DNA from 4 places in the Lysinibacillus sp. NPDC094177 genome. Region 2 is predicted to be linked to each of the others. Evidence: riboswitches for the same ligand, from Rfam matches in the RefSeq annotation. Region 2 holds a riboswitch; each other region holds the start of a gene.
The links. A riboswitch is a leader RNA that binds a small molecule or an ion and turns the genes downstream of it on or off. The one in region 2 is predicted to bind S-adenosylmethionine.
Positions count from the first base shown of each region.

Region 1: it holds a riboswitch for S-adenosylmethionine, as region 2 does, so the genes downstream of both, ACQKNC_RS18715 (bifunctional homocysteine S-methyltransferase/methylenetetrahydrofolate reductase) here and ACQKNC_RS12470 (cyclase family protein) in region 2, are expected to answer to the same signal.
Region 3: it holds a riboswitch for S-adenosylmethionine, as region 2 does, so the genes downstream of both, ACQKNC_RS21500 (methionine ABC transporter ATP-binding protein) here and ACQKNC_RS12470 (cyclase family protein) in region 2, are expected to answer to the same signal.
Region 4: it holds a riboswitch for S-adenosylmethionine, as region 2 does, so the genes downstream of both, metA (homoserine O-acetyltransferase MetA) here and ACQKNC_RS12470 (cyclase family protein) in region 2, are expected to answer to the same signal.

Region 1 covers NZ_JBNNTW010000014.1:32,974-37,157, reverse strand. The annotation lists gene ACQKNC_RS18725 (protoglobin domain-containing protein) at 1-332, shown strand, start outside; gene ACQKNC_RS18720 (protoporphyrinogen oxidase) at 857-2,245, shown strand; SAM riboswitch class I at 2,371-2,470, shown strand; gene ACQKNC_RS18715 (bifunctional homocysteine S-methyltransferase/methylenetetrahydrofolate reductase) at 2,686-4,184, shown strand, end outside.
Region 2 covers NZ_JBNNTW010000006.1:161,329-165,512, reverse strand. The annotation lists gene ACQKNC_RS12475 (DedA family protein) at 398-994, shown strand; gene ACQKNC_RS12470 (cyclase family protein) at 1,053-1,790, opposite strand; SAM riboswitch class I at 1,889-1,993, opposite strand; gene ACQKNC_RS12465 (hypothetical protein) at 2,140-2,550, opposite strand; gene ACQKNC_RS12460 (MFS transporter) at 2,811-3,995, opposite strand; gene ACQKNC_RS12455 (winged helix-turn-helix transcriptional regulator) at 4,105-4,184, shown strand, end outside.
Region 3 covers NZ_JBNNTW010000022.1:25,738-29,921, forward strand. The annotation lists gene ACQKNC_RS21480 (arsenate reductase family protein) at 1-348, shown strand, start outside; gene gcvH (glycine cleavage system protein GcvH) at 429-809, shown strand; gene ACQKNC_RS21490 (toprim domain-containing protein) at 995-1,336, shown strand; gene ACQKNC_RS21495 (thioredoxin family protein) at 1,353-1,655, shown strand; SAM riboswitch class I at 1,719-1,822, shown strand; gene ACQKNC_RS21500 (methionine ABC transporter ATP-binding protein) at 1,907-2,935, shown strand; gene ACQKNC_RS21505 (methionine ABC transporter permease) at 2,925-3,593, shown strand; gene ACQKNC_RS21510 (MetQ/NlpA family ABC transporter substrate-binding protein) at 3,711-4,184, shown strand, end outside.
Region 4 covers NZ_JBNNTW010000005.1:160,231-164,414, reverse strand. The annotation lists gene ACQKNC_RS10605 (peptidase G2 autoproteolytic cleavage domain-containing protein) at 1-69, shown strand, start outside; gene ACQKNC_RS10600 (hypothetical protein) at 252-500, shown strand; gene ACQKNC_RS10595 (hypothetical protein) at 553-855, shown strand; gene ACQKNC_RS10590 (hypothetical protein) at 1,079-1,564, shown strand; SAM riboswitch class I at 1,833-1,943, shown strand; gene metA (homoserine O-acetyltransferase MetA) at 2,101-3,036, shown strand; gene ACQKNC_RS10580 (endospore germination permease) at 3,103-4,184, opposite strand, start outside.

The DNA of each region.
Region 1 (4,184 bases), on a different contig from region 2:
CAGATGAAGTGAGAAAACTATCGATTCAAACAAAGGAATCTGTCACATCGGTAGCGACGTTACTACACATAACGAATGAGCGAACAGATAAACTTGTTCATTCGCTTAGTAATATTCAAGAAGAGGTAGCATCTGGCGAAGAAAATATGGTTCGAACGGAAGGACAATTTATTAACATATTGGAAGCTATGACCGAAGCCAAAGAACAAAATGGTCGGATGGAAAAAGAAGTACAAGCAATAGTAGAAATTCTAGGCGATTTAGGTATTGCTTTTAATGAAGTAAAAAATTCTGCTAAAACGTTAGCTAGCTTTGCACAAAATTTAAATTAATTAAGAGAAAAGTAAAAGGCGAAGAAATAGTGTTTTAATTTTTTTAGGTGCTACAAACTTCAGGGTATAAATAACACTATATCAACTGTTAATATATAATATCTATTAGGCAGATAAAAGCCTCTAGTGGACATGTACTGTTTAATTCAATATATGCTGTGAAACAAAAGGAGCTATCCAATACGCTGGATAGCTCCTTTCATGTTGTTGAAAACTATTATGTAAATGAAATTAGGGTGTCATATTAAATAAAGTATGACTCTTAGGCAAAACGAGAGGTTGATCTCCGTTCCGACTGTTCGATGAGCCGCTTTGGGCAACGAATGTTTTCTGTGCGAAAGCGAATGGACAGCACCAAATGTTTTTTGCGCGAAAGCTAGTAGCCTGGTACGGAAATCACATCTAAAGCGCCACAACATTCCCGCTGGTTAGCTCCATTTTTGCTAAATTTGTAAAGGGTTTAACGTAATTTTTCGATAAAAAAGTTTATACTGAATAAAGAACTAAAAATAGGGGCGGTTAATATGAAAACAGTTGTTGTATTAGGTGGCGGAATTACGGGATTGTGTACGATGCATTATTTACAACGCCAAGTTCAGGAGAAAAATTTAGATGTAAAACTTGTGCTTGTTGAAAAAAATACATACCTTGGTGGCAAGATTCACTCTGCATACGAACAAGGTTTCATCATGGAAACAGGTGCAGATTCTATTGTAGCGCGTCATAAAGGTGTCATGGAGTTAGTAGAGGAACTTAATTTTGAGCAAAATCTTGTGTACAATGAAACGGGTGTTTCATATATTTACACAAATAATGAGCTACATGCCATCCCAGCAGACTCAACGTTCGGTATTCCTATGAGCTTACAATCTCTTGAGGAAAGTACGCTTGTATCAGAGGAAGGTAAAAAAGAAGCATTAAAGGATTTAACAATGCCAAATGAAGGGTTTACAAAGGAAAGCTCTATTGGGGAATTTCTAACGTATTATTTAGGTGAGGAGCTTGTTCAAAACCAAATAGCGCCCGTACTTGCAGGTGTATATTCGGGAGATTTAAATCAACTTTCAATTGCTTCCACTTTACCGTATTTAATCGATTACAAAAATGATTACGGTAGTATTATTAAAGGTTTCGATGCAAATAGGGAACAATTTGTGAAAGCATCCAATAAAAAATTTATTTCATTTAAAAATGGTTTATCATCACTAATTGATAGGCTTGAAGAAACATTAACGGATGTAGAAGTTATAAAAGGAATTGCCACTACTAGTGTTAAAAAGCAGGAAAATCAATACCTTGTTACATTAGCAAACGGTAAAATGATAGAAGCAAATCATGTTGTAATGGCACTGCCAAATGAATCGGTACAAAGCTTATTGCAGGATAAATCTTTGAACTGCTATTTTGAACAATTCAATACTGCATCCGCAATTACGATTTATTTAGGGTTTGATGTACCTGATAATAGATTACCAGCAGATGGAACAGGCTATATAGTATCCCATAATTCAGATGTTATTTGTAATGCAGCAACGTGGACAAGTCGCAAGTGGAAACATACCTCATCCGAAGGAAAATTACTTGTACGACTTTTTTATAAGAGCATTAACCCTGCGTATGAAGGATTGCGTATGATGACAAATGAAGAGTTAGCAGCTGTTGCCCTAGAGGATGTAAGAAAAAGCTTGGGGATTGAGGAAAAACCAACTGTTGTCGATGTGACAAAATGGATTGACCAGATGCCGAAGTATGATTTGGCACATCGTGAAGCGTTGCAAGGTTTAGTGCAAGAGCTTGAGAAAAACTATCCGAATTTATCCATAGCGGGATGCTCTTATTTTGGAGTAGGCATAGGTGCATGTATTCAAAATGGTAAAAAAATTGGTGAAGAACTTGCTGGAAAACTATCGTAATTGTCTGATATAAATCAAAATATTATATTTTTCGCAAAAATTATCCTGTGTTCAGTGAAATAGTCTTGACTCAATCGTTTGTAAACGTTATGATTCTTTTAATTATTTAAAAAATTCATACTAAATTCTTATCAAGAGAAGCTGAGGGACTGGCCCTATGAAGCTTCAGCAACCAACTTATTGTCAGGTGCTAAATCCAGAAGACCATTGTGTCGAAGATGAGAAGGAAAACAATTACGAAACGTTAAAGCCTTCTTTTTATGTAAAAGAAGGCTTTTTTATTTTAACTTCTTTCAGCTGAAGTCTCCCACCTCTATAGGTGGTGAGATGAATAAACGGATTTAAGTTGCTACGTCGTGTTTGGCCTAAAGCCTCCGGCGGATGTCACGGAATTATGCCGAGGCATAATTGATATAGATAAGGGAAGAGAGGCTAATTTTATGGGATTGCTTGAAAGGTTAAAAACAAATGTTCTTACAGCAGATGGTGCAATTGGTACAGTTTTATATGGTTATGGCTTGGAGTACTGCCATGAGGAAATGAATATACAAAAACCTGAATTAATTGAAAAGATTCATAGAGAATATATAGCAGCTGGTGCCGATATTATTCAAACGAACACTTACGGTGCTAATGCCATAAAATTAGCCCGCTATGGATTAGAATCTCGTGTGCAGCAGTTTAATGAAGCTGCTATAACGATTGCAAAACGAGCGGCGGCAGAGGGTGGACAATTTGTCTTAGGTACTATTGGGGGAATCCGCGGTATTCGAAAGAGTGACGCAACGTTAGAGGAAATTTTAGCAACGGTTGATGAGCAAGCCACTGTTTTACTTGCAGGAAATCCAGATGGCCTTTTACTTGAAACATATTATGATTTTGAAGAACTAACAGCAACTTTAACAATGCTACGAACTAAAACAATATTACCGATTATTGCTCAAGTTTCTATGCATGAACCAGGAGTTTTACAAAATGGAATGAGTTTAAATAATGCTTTACATGAACTTGAAGCGCTAGGTGCTGATATCGTTGGTGTTAACTGTCGCTTAGGTCCGCACCATACTATACAAGCATTTGAAGGTGTAGAGCTTCCAGAAAAGGCATTTATGTCGGCATATCCGAATGCCTCTCTTCTTGACTTGGAGGATGGCCGTGTCGTTTATGAATCAGAGGCAGATTACTTTGGGCGAGCAGCTGTAGCACTTCGCGATCAGGGGGTGCGTTTAATTGGTGGCTGTTGTGGTACGACACCAAAGCATATTGCTGCTGTGAAAAAGCACTTAGAGGAGCTATCTCCAGTAGAGGAAAAGTACGCGAAGCCAGAAAAAGTAGAGTTTTTACGTGAGGCAGAACCACCAAATTACGAGCCATTACATGTAAAAGTAAAACGTGAACGCTCAGTTATAGTGGAGTTAGATACACCAAGACATTTAGAGATTGAGGGCTTTATTAAAGGGGCAAAAAAATTATATGAGGCGGGCGCGGATGTCGTCATGATGGCTGATAATTCACTTGCTTCTCCAAGGATTAGCAATGTCGCAATGGGTGCCTTACTGAAAGAAACGCACGGGGTCCGCCCATTGACACATATAACATGCCGAGATCGTAATTTAATTGGTCTTCAATCACATTTAATGGGATTAAATGCACTAGGGATTCATGATATTTTAGCAGTTACTGGAGATCCGACAAAGGTAGGAGATTTCCCAGGGGCAACTAGCGTTTATGATGTATCATCAATGGAGCTAATCCAATTAATAAAACAGTTAAATAAAGGTGTATCGTTCTCAGGGAAACCACTTCGTAAAAAGGCAAATTTCTCTGTAGCGGCTGCGTTTAATCCTAATGTACGTGTGCTGGATCGCGCTGTCTCTCGATTAGAAAAGAAAATTGAACATGGGGCAGATTATTTTATTTCACAGCCTGTTTATACAAA
Region 2 (4,184 bases):
TTACAGAAGTCTCCCACTTCAATAGGTGGTGAGATGAATGTGGTTTTAAGTCACTTTTCAGCGGGTGTCCAAACAACCCCTGAAATAGAGGAACTCAGTCTAAGAACGCCACGTCCTGTGGCGACGACTGAGTGACCAACATCATGCTGTTGCTGTCGCTTCGTTGCACTACGCTTTCGCGCAAAAGACATCTGTTGCTGTCGCTGCGTTAGCACTACGCTTTCGCACAAAAAACATTTGCAGGCCTAAGCACAAAGCCGATTCCGGACGCAATTATGCCGAGGCATAATTGATTGGAGAAAACTGTATTAAATACATAACACTCATAATGTTGTTTCCATTGAGTTATTATAAAGCTAACTATTAAAAATTATTACGTTTTAGGTGGGATGGAATTATGGCGCATCATGTGCAATCTCTTATTGAACATTACGGATATTTTGGCATCATTCTTATCCTAGTTGGAGGGATTGTTGGGCTACCACTTCCAGATGAGATATTTTTAACATATGTAGGGTATAGTGTTTATCGCGAAACTCTAGCACATATCCCAGCTTTAATCAGCGCTATCGTAGGTGCGGCAGGGGGAATTACCCTGAGCTACTATATAGGTTATAAATTCGGGCTTCCTTTATTGCAAAAATACGGTTCGAAAATCCATATTACTGAACAGAAAATTGATTTTACTAAAAAGTTATTTGCGAAAATAGGTCCAGGATTATTATTAATAGGATATTTTATTCCTGGTGTGCGTCATCTAACAGCATATATTGCGGCTATTAATAATTATCCTTATAAAAAATTTGCTTTCTTTGCATATACGGGAGCAACTATATGGACATTTACTTTTATTACCTTAGGAACGATACTTGGAGAGAAATGGCGTTATGTTGGGTTATATGTATCCCGTTACAGTGTTTATCTTATAGTATTGTTCATATTAATAATGTTGATCGTTTATTTTGTTTTCAAAAGAAGGAATACAGCGAAATAAATTATTTTCATGAAGAAAGGTCTGATTCTATATTTATTGAATCAGACCTTTTGCTATATTAAGGTAATATTGCGAATGAACGGACAGGGAATCCAGACGCTTTTTCAGGCTTTGGCACAATATTGAATATAGCGGCCCCTTTTGGAGGTAGTTTATCCAAATTTGTCATAAGCTCAATTTGGTAAGTATCCTTCTCTAGCACAAAATATTCACCGTCTAACTTACCGTTTTTACGAAAATCTGCTGCTGAATCCGTGTCAAAAGTTTCGTGGCCAATAGCACTTACTTTTCGTTCGTTGAATAAAAATTGTAACGCTTCTAATCCCCAGCCCGGAATATGATTATTACCATCAGCGTCCTTATTGCTGAAAGACTCTTTATCTGGCCAACGTTTACTCCAATCGGTACGCAGCGCAACAAAGGTATCTGCTTCAATTTCTCCATATTCAGCTTCAAAGTCAAGAATATCTTGAATACTTAACGTGTAGTCGTTATTAATTTCGGCTTCCTTCGATTTATCAATAACGATTAGTGGTAGCACTAGTTCTTTTAGCTCCAATTCTTCTAAATAGCGTGTATCTCGCACAAAATGAATAGGTGGGTCGATATGTGTTCCGTATTGCCCAGGGAAAGTGAATTGTTGTGCAAAGAAGCCATCGTCATGCGAAAATAATGTTTCAAATTTTGCATCGTCAAACATAAAGAAATGAGGAGAATTTGGACCAAATGTATGTGTTAAATCGACCCATTCTTTCGATTTCAATAGTTGAATTGCTCGTAAAAGTTCGTTTGTCATAATAGTTCCCTGCTTTCTTTTAATTTTTTTGAATGCAACAATAAAAAAGAGTCCTCCTTGAAGAAGAGGACTCTTGTGCAATGCAACATAAGTAAGTCTTCTCATCTTCAAGGCTGAATTTTGCCAATTGGAATTAGCACCATACCTATAGGCTGGTTGCTGAGACTTCATAGGGCCAATCCCTCCGTCTCTCTTGATAAGAAAAAATAATATAAGAATTTTCAGAAATAACAATTACAAATACTTTAGCATATTTATTTATAGTTTACAAGTTCGATAGGGATACAAGGTTAAAATTCATAAAGATGCTAAAGGCAAAAAAAGTGGCCCTCTTCAAAGGACCAACTCTTCACCAACCCAAAATTAATGTTAGTTTACAACAGCTACTTTCAGTAAATGTTATACGAAATCCATCTGGTGTATAGGTAGTTTCGTATTTTATAGTAATGCCTGTTGACGCAATTAACTTTTCAACTTCTGTTTTCTTTGATTGTTGTGCCGCGTCCATAAGATCATGTGCAAATTGCTCTGATTCATCAATTTTATCCGTAAGTAATTGTGCTTGCTGCATAATATCCTTGATCCGTTTCGCGGAAGTCTTCAATTTCTTTGTATTGACGATTGGAAATGGACTTCTATTCGTTGGGTTTGTCGGCATTGCTAGATGGCTAGAAGGGTGTTGAATTGTTGGCTGATTTGCCATTACCCATGCCGGATAATAATTAGGATAGACAAAATACGGATAAGGATTGTAATACAACTAAATTCCTCCTATCCTATGCTGATACCTTATATTATGTACAACAAAGCCATTTGTTGCTGCCGCTACGCTTTCGCACAGAAAAGCCATTTGTTGCTGCCGCTTCGCTTTCGCACAGAAAAGCCATTTGTTGCTGCCGCTTCGCTCCAGGGTCTCAACTATGACTAATCCCTGAGGAGGTACCCGTTGATAAAAATTGAAATTGTTCCGATAAAACGAGAAAAGATTCCGATAAAATGAGATTTTGTTCCGATAAATCTTCAAAGTTTGTTTCTATCAAAGAGTAACCATAGAAATGTAGTAGCTGCAGCAATCATCACCATGCCGAATCCGTATATAGGAGTATGAGCTAATGATTGATGACGAATGATGAATCCTCCGATGTATGACCCTAGAAAAATGCCAATGTTAAAAGCTGAAATGTTTAATGCTGAAGCCATTGAAATAGCTGATGGTATATACTTTTCTGAAAGCTGAACGGCATAAAGCTGTAATCCTGGCACATTCATAAACATAAATAGCCCCATCATAAAGACCATCAATAATCCAATGATTGATGATTCCAAAAAGAAGCCGATGCCGAGTACTGCCAATGCTAAGCCGATAAAGATAATAAAAATAGAACGTAAAGGGTTATTATTCGCAAAACGACCACCTAATGTATTACCGATGGCAACACAAATACCATATACAACTAAGATCACGACAATTGCCTTTGGTGAGTAGCCCATATACTGCTCTAAAATAGGAGAAACATAGGTGTATACAACGAATGCGCCACCATACCCAATTGCAGTAATAAAGAGGATTAATAACATTCGAATATTCCCTAATACTTTACCAATATCTCGAATGGATATTGGATTACCTTTCGATAAGTGACTTGGCACGAGCAGGGCATTACTAATTAATCCAATGATGCCTATGAGAACAATGAAAATGAACGACATTCGCCAATCAGTTACTTGTCCAATAAAAGTTCCTAGCGGGACACCAGTGACAGTTGCTAATGTTAGCCCTGTAAACATAAAAGCTATTGCACTTGCTCGTTTATTAGGTGCCACAACATCTGCAGCGATAACAGAGGCAATAGACATAAACACGCCATGTGCTAATGCTGAAATAATACGGCCGGCAATTAGTAATGAGAATGAGGGTGCTAGAGCTGCAAGTAAATTCCCGATAATAAAAAGTACCATGACGAGCAATAACACATTTTTGCGACTAAGGCGCGATGTTAATGCTGTTAAAAGTGGTGCACCAATAGTTACACCTAGTGCATATATGGATACGGTTAAGCCCGCAGTACTTAATGTTATATCAAAATCTTTTGTAATTAATGGAAGTAATCCGACGCTTATAAATTCTGTAGAGCCGATACCAAATGCACTGATGGCAAGTGCGAGTAATGTTAGTTTGGCATTCGGCACTTTTGTATCTTTCATTCTAATAATATCTCCTTTGATTTTTTGTATAGTGTATAGTAATATTCATACATACCAAAAAGTTCGTAGGGTACTTTTAGTTACTTTTGAATATTACAGGGGGTTTACAATGAAAAAAGTTTATAATATTGGTGTTGAAGCCACTCTTGAAGTCATTGGGGGCAAATGGAAACCTATTATTCTTTGTCA
Region 3 (4,184 bases), on a different contig from region 2:
CAATTTATTCATTATCCAAAATGTACTACTTGCAAAAAAGCTCAGAAGTGGCTAAATGACAATGGGGTATCATACGAAGAGGTACACATTGTCGAACAACCGCCTACAAAGGACGAATTATCAAACCTATGGCAAGCTAGTGGACAACCTTTAAAGAAATTTTTTAATACTTCTGGTATGAAATATCGAGAGCTTGGCTTGAAGGATAAACTTGCTGAAATGACTGAAGAAGAGCAACTTGAACTGCTTGCTTCAGATGGTATGCTGATTAAACGTCCAATTGTAACCGATGGAAAAAAAGTTACTTTAGGGTTTAGAGAATCAGATTTTGAGCAAGCTTGGAAATAACCCTATTTATCCTTGTTTTTATAGAAGAAGTATGGCACACTGAAAATGAATATATTACATATTTATGGAGGGGTTAATGCATGAGCACACCTAAAGACTTACGTTACTCTGAAGAGCACGAATGGGTAAAAGTAGAAGATGGTAAAGTACGTATTGGTATTTCTCATTTCGCACAAGCTGAACTTGGAGATATCGTTTTCGTTGAACTTCCACAAGTTGGCGACGAAATCAAAACTGATGATCCATTCGGTAGCGTTGAATCTGTAAAAACAGTTTCTGAATTATACGCACCAATCTCAGGTACAGTAGTTGAAGTAAATGCAGATTTAGAAGATAGCCCAGAATTCGTTAATGAATCACCATATGAAAAAGCATGGATGATCGTTGTAGAGCCTGCTGATGCATCAGAAGTTGAAAAGCTTATGACAGCTGAGCAATACGAAGAAATGATTGCAGAATAAGACAAGCCTGAATTAGAAAAACGTCGGAAACTACCGACGTTTTTTATTATCTTCATTCATCCCGCTACTATAACAGTGAGAAGAATGCAAGTATATTCCTTTATCAATAGGTGTCTAACTGTATCAACGATAAAGTTTATTGATATAATGAATTATAAGGGATATGTCTAAATGGGGGTGGCGTGATGGTCGAGGGAAAATGCTTAATTGTCGAAGGCCGATCGGATAAGCTTCAAATTGAACCTATTTTAAATGAAGATGTTAAAATACTTTGTACGAATGGTACAATTGGTGTGCATCAATTAGAAGAGCTACTTGATCCATACGAGGGTTGTGAGCTTTATACGTTTTTTGATGCAGATACATCGGGTGATAAACTACGAGCATTAATGGACAGACATTATCCAGAGGCTGAGCATTTACGTACGATGCCAACATATAAGGAAGTTGAGACAACTCCGAAGAAGGTGTTAGCAGCGATATTGCTTCGTGCACACTTCTCAATCCATAATGAATATATTTTGTAAGGTTGCGTGAAAAATGATGGAAGAATGGTCAAAAGAGCAGTGGGACGCGGTTGTCCAGTCAGGTGAAAAGGCTGCCTTTTATTTATATACGCCAATGTGTGGAACGTGTGCAGTTGCATCGAAAATGATGACGGTTATTGAGCAATTGCTACCACAGCTACAAGTCGGCAAAGCGAATATTAATTTTATAGAGCAAATAGCTTATGCTCATAAAATCGAAAGTGTACCATGTTTACTCGTATGTGAAGGCGGAGAAGTGACAGAAAAGGTTTATGCCTTTCAATCCGTACCATATTTATACGAATTGTTAAAAAACTAATTGACTGAATATTAATCGCGTGGTAAAGTAACAAATATATTAAAAAACAATAAATATATCGAACTCTTATAAAGAGCGGCGGAGGGAAGTGCCCTATGAAGCCCGGCAACCATCACAATGTGAAAAGGTGCCAAATCACCCAAAGATTTATCTTTGAAAGATGAGAGAACGGTTTAGCGTATAATTTACGTGACCCCTTCTACTTGTCTATAAGTGAAGGGGTTTTTTATATAAGAAAAGGAGAATTCGCTATGATCAATCTTCAAAATATTACGAAGAAATACAAAACTACGAATGGCGAATTAACTGCAGTTAAAGACGTCAACCTTTCTATTAATAAAGGTGAAATTTTTGGCATTATCGGTTATAGTGGCGCTGGTAAAAGTACAATGATTCGCTTGTTAAACGGTTTAGAAAAGCCTACATCTGGTACAGTGACAGTTAACAATCAAGAATTTTCATCCATAAAGGGGCAAAAGCTCAGAGATGCTAGACAAAAGGTCAGTATGATTTTCCAACATTTCAATTTACTTTGGTCTAGAACCGTTGCGGAAAACATCGCTTTCCCACTAGAGATAGCAGGTGTTCCAAAGGCACAACGTGAAGCACGTGTGAAAGAATTGATAACACTTGTTGGTCTAGATGGACGCGCTAAGGCGTATCCATCACAACTATCCGGGGGGCAAAAGCAACGTGTAGGTATCGCTCGTGCGCTTGCTAATAACCCAGAGGTATTGTTATGTGATGAGGCAACATCTGCACTCGATCCGGAGACAACAGATGCTATCCTTGATCTTCTTGTCGATATTAACGAACGATTAGGTCTAACGATTGTGTTAATCACACATGAAATGCACGTTATTCGCAAAATTTGTCATCGTGTAGCGGTTATGGAAGCTGGAGAAATTGTAGAACGTGGTGAAGTATTACAAGTATTCCAAACTCCGCAAGCGGCCATTACGAAAAAATTCGTTTCTCAAATTACAGATACGAAGGAAACACAGGAAACCGTGGCACAAATTAAAGCAAATTATCCTAATGGACAACTTGTTAAGCTAATCTTTGTAGGAGAAAAAACAGAGCAGCCTGTCATTTCACATCTTGTGAAACAGTTTGATGTAGAAGTAAGTATTGTACATGGTAATATTTCGCAAACGAAAAATGGCGCGTACGGTACACTTATTGTGCAAATTGATGGGTCAGAGGCCAATGTTGCTGCTGCACTTAGCTACTTAAATACAGTCGAAGTACAAACGGAGGTGATTGCAAATGCTAACTAGTCTTTTTCCGAATGTCGACTGGGAAAAAATGTGGGACGCTACGTATGAAACATTGTACATGACAACAATTTCTACGGTTATCACATTTATACTTGGATTAGTGATTGGAATCTTATTGTTTTTATCAAGTCCTAACCAACTATGGGCCAATAAAATTGTGAACTTTTTAACCGGCTCAATCGTTAACATTTTCCGTTCGATTCCATTTATCGTTTTGATTATCTTATTAATTCCATTTACGAAATTTTTACTTGGCACAATTCGTGGCGCAGATGCGGCTTTACCAGCACTAATTATTGGCGCTGCACCATTCTATGCACGAATGGTATTAATTGCTTTACGTGAAATTGATAAAGGTGTTATTGAAGCAGCTCGTTCAATGGGTGCCAAAACGTCAACGATTATTTGGAAAGTATTAATTCCAGAATCGTTACCAGCGCTTATTTCTGGTATTACTGTAACGGCTGTAGCACTTGTTGGCTATACTGCGATGGCAGGTATTATCGGTGCAGGTGGTCTAGGAAACTTAGCATTCTTAGATGGTTTCCAACGTAATCGCACAGATGTAACTTTAATGTCGACTATATTAATCTTAATAGTTGTATTTGTTATTCAATGGATTGGCGACATGATTACGATCAAAACAGATAAACGCTAATGAGGCGCTAATAAAAATTGTAGTGACAAAAAGAGTATTCCGTTACGAACATCTAAGAGGTTATCTCGGTTTTATACCGCTAACATATTTAAATAGGAAAAAAGGGAGAGTAATAAAATGAAGAAGTTATTAGCAGGATTATTTTTATCAGTATTAGTACTAGCTTTAGCCGCTTGTGGTGCTGGTAAAAAAGAAGATACAAGCTCAGGCTCATCATCTAATGATAGTAAAGAAAAAGTAACGTTAACAGTAGGTGCTTCGAATACACCTCATGCGGTTATTCTGGAAAAAGCAAAACCAATTTTAGCTAAAGAAGGTATCGATCTTAAAATTGAAAAATATCAAGATTATGTATTACCAAACCAAGATTTAGAATCTGGCGATCTTGATGCAAACTACTTCCAACACATCCCTTATTTAGAGAAAGAAATTAAAGAAAAGGGTTATGATTTTGTAAACGCTGGTGGTATTCATATTGAACCAATCGGTATCTACTCTAAAAAATATAAATCTCTTGAGGATTTACCAGAGGGTGCAACAATTTTACTTTCTAACTCTGTTGCAGATCACGGGCGTATGCTTTCATTATTA
Region 4 (4,184 bases), on a different contig from region 2:
GAAGAGCCTACAAATATGCGTGTTATGGAACGTGTTGCTAGTAATATAGTAAGAGTATTTATTAAATAATCGTTCCATATTGAAACAAGTACATTGTAACCTCGAGTGTAGGGGTATTTGACTTACAGTGGTGTAAAGTTTTTAGCTGGAGATTATGATCCACCTACAAAATCTAATTATATTTTATTTTCGTGAAACTTTTATTCTCTCAAAGCGTATGTAAAGGTAATTTTATTTTAGGAGGAAAAGAAATGTTTACTGAAAATATGACATATTGGGATATGAATAGAATTTTGCTGGATATAGAACATGAACGAAATTTAAAAGTAGTTGATCTAGTAGAAAAACATGAGTTGAGTAAACAAGATATTGAGTTATTTTTAGATGCATATCTTAATGAGTTTAAATTAGACGAAGGAGATTTAAACAATATAAATAAAGTTGCTCCAGATATTTTTGATCTTTCTTCAATTTTACAACATATGAGGACTAATGAGTGATAGTTCCATATTGTTAAATCCGAAACTGAAAAGTAAAGGGGGTGATTATAGAATGAATATAAATGCTCGATATCCTGACATCAGAAAAACAATTAACTATGTATTGTTGATAGTCCTAGTTGTTGCATTACTTGTTTTTATTATTTCCTTTCGGAACTTAGGGGGTTCTGTTTTTGAATGGGTTCCAATGGTGACAAAGTCATTATCTAACGGAAATACAACTGTAGGTTATCCATATACAGTAAATACAGAGGTAGTTAATTCTAATTGGTGGCATCAGTCACTAATCGGAAGTTTATGTGTAATGCTTTTTTCAATGGGGAGTTTGTGGATACTTAATAAAAATAAATTTTAATAGTGTAATGGTTCCATATTGTTCAGTAAGCGCTACTCACATCGGGTAGCGTATTTTTATTAAAAAAGTAGTGTTCAAACGAATCACTATAAAATAAAGACAATCAAGAGTGACAACTTGAACAAATCACTAGAAAATTTATCCCAGTAAAAGCTTCCATAAATTATAACTTTCTGTATAATAAAAATGTGTATAATTACCTATGAAAAGGAGATTTTAATTTATGTGGGGTTGGCAACTTATTCCAAACGGACTAGGCGGGTTTAATTTAATTCGTGGTGGTTCAGCATTTATTGGTGGTATTTTGGGTGTGGGCGCTGTTGTTCTTGTTTTGGGGGCTTTGATATCGCACTTTTTAGATTCCATTTACAAAGACTATGGTGGTGTAATTTGCATTGTATTCATAGCTACTTCTATTTTATATTTTATTCAACAGCTAATTCAAAAATCCAACGAAGCAACCAAGTTATCTTACTTTCTTAACTTTATAGTTGCTCCAATCTTTGTTATTTATTTGATTGCTGCTCTCTTATATATGATTCCTGACCAAGCCGAATACGACTTCGGTTTTATTGGAAACATTTTATTATTACTAGTTATTGTGGGGTCCCCAGTCATAGCTTATTTTGGAGGGACGATTATCACCTACATCATTACGATTATTGCAAGGGCTATTCCTATAAAGTTTAACAGTAATTCTAATGCTTAAAGCAAATAAAAGATTTTAAAAATAGACACTTAAAAAGTGTCTAGAGAGGGCTACTTGCCTTCTTTTTTATTTGTAAATGCTATACACTTCTTTTTTTCAGAAGTATGAGTTACAATGAAAATTACATAGACTTAATAAGAAGCGTAAAGATAAATAACTAAACTGTAATTCCTCTTAAAACATAATGACATGCATGATTAATAACGAAATATTCTATGTATTATTGATATTCTTAATTGTTCATGTTACAATTCTATTTAATTAAATAATCTTATCATGAGAAGTTGAGGGATTTGGCCCGATGACGCTTCAGCAACCTCTAACAAAAGTTAGAAAGGTGCTAATTCCAGCAAAGGATTTGTCCTTTGAGAGATAAGAGTGAACGTGGAAAAATCCTTCTCATTCTATCTCATATGGAATGAGGGGGATTTTTTAATTTTATCGTTTGATATTTGAGCTTTGCGCAGGGCCCGTGCATTGATCTTAAGGCACTAATTGATTCTAACAGAGAAAAATTATTGAGAGGGGAATGCAAGATGCCAATTAATATTCCGAAAAACTTACCAGCTGGAGAACATTTACGTGAGGAAAAAATCTTCGTAATGGAAGAGGATAGAGCAAAAACCCAACAAATTCGTCCGTTAAATATATTAATTTTAAATTTGATGCCTGAAAAAGAAAAAACAGAGCTACAATTACTTCGTTTATTAGGTAACACACCGTTACAAGTTAATATTACGTTTTTAAATACAGCTACGCATGAATCGAAAAATGTCAGTAAATCACATTTACAGTTATTTTACACGACCTTCAATCAAATCCGTCATCGCCGCTATGATGGCATGATTATTACAGGTGCACCAGTTGAAAAAATGGCGTTCGAAGATGTGAACTACTGGCAGGAAATTTCAGAAATAATGGATTGGTCTAAGCAAAACGTAACATCGGTTCTACATATATGTTGGGGTGCACAGGCAGCATTATACCATCATTACGGCATTGGGAAAATTGAGCTTTCTGCTAAATGCTCAGGTGTATATTCTCATGTTATTACGGATTTAACAGTGGATTTAGTACGTGGCTTTAGTGATTTATTTACAGCCCCACATTCACGTTACACATCTGTATCAATCGACGAAGTACGCAACCACCCTGATTTACGATTACTATCTTATTCAGAAGATGCTGGTGTTTTCATTGTGCAATCTAAGGACAATAAAAACATTATGATTACCGGCCATCTTGAATACGATGCGACAACTTTAGCAGATGAATATAGTCGTGACGTTGCGAAAGGATTAGATATTGAAGTACCAGTGAATTACTTCCCACATGATAATCCAGCAAATGAACCGATTAATTCGTGGCGTGCCCATACACATTTATTATTCTCGAATTGGTTGAACTACTATGTATACCAAGAAACACCATACGAATGGGATTTCGTTGATGAGATTGAATATCATATTTAACACTGTAGCAATTAAAAAAATGATGACCTTGATATTTCAGGGTCATCATTTTTAACATTATGCTGTTTAATTTTCAGATGAATTTTTATTTCTATCACTGCTTGGAGTATTACCAGTATCGCTATAATTCTGTGTTGTATTGCTGCTACTATCACTTTGCGGAAGATTTTCGATATTGTTACTACTTGCAATTTGAGTAGTGTTTCCAGCATTGTTATTACTATTATTCTGCATAGAATTTTCGTCATTGCTGCTATTTTCATTTTGAGCACAATTATCGTAATTACTAGTACTTTCATTTTGAGTGGCACTTCCGGCATTGCTACTACTTTCATTTTGAGCACAATTATCGGTATTACTATTACTTTTTTGTGTAGTATTCCCGTCATTGTTGCTACTATCACTTTGAGTAGAATTATCGTTATTACTAGTACTTTCATTTTGAGTGGCACTTCCGGCATTGCTACTATTTTCATTTTGAGCACAATTATCAGTATTACTATTACTTTTTTGTGTAGCATTCCCGGGATTGCTATTACTATCACTTTGAGTAGAATTATCGTTATTACTAGTACTTTCATTTTGAGTGGCACTTCCGGCATTACTGCTATTAGCACTCTGTGTAGAATCACCGTTATTATTTTCACTTTGTGTAGCATTTCCGGCATTGCTACTGTTATCACTCTGCGAAGAATTCCCGTTATTACTTCCATTTTCATTCTGTGTACTACAATTACTTTGTGTGTTATTTCCTTGATTACCGTTAATTTTGCGAATTTTCGCGACGAGTAGTAAAACTAATGGTAATAAAATCGCGAAAATAAAGGAAAAAATAGGCCAGGTTTCTCTATTGTAAATATCTGAATGAATGATACTAGGATGAACAATTTGTGAAAGTCCAAGGATAATCATTCCAAATGGGAAAATAAGGGGTCGATGATTGTTAATTTTACATATTTGTGCGATGCCGATGACCCCAGCGTAAAAAAACATAAAGGTTTTAATATAAATTGATATTATCCACATTGCTGCCATAATAACTTCAATACGCTGCAAAAAATTCCCGATTGAAATTCTTTGAGCTAATGAATAGCTGGGAAATGTCCTAGAAGCAGTATTTGCCGGACCTAGGACAAGGATTGCCAGTG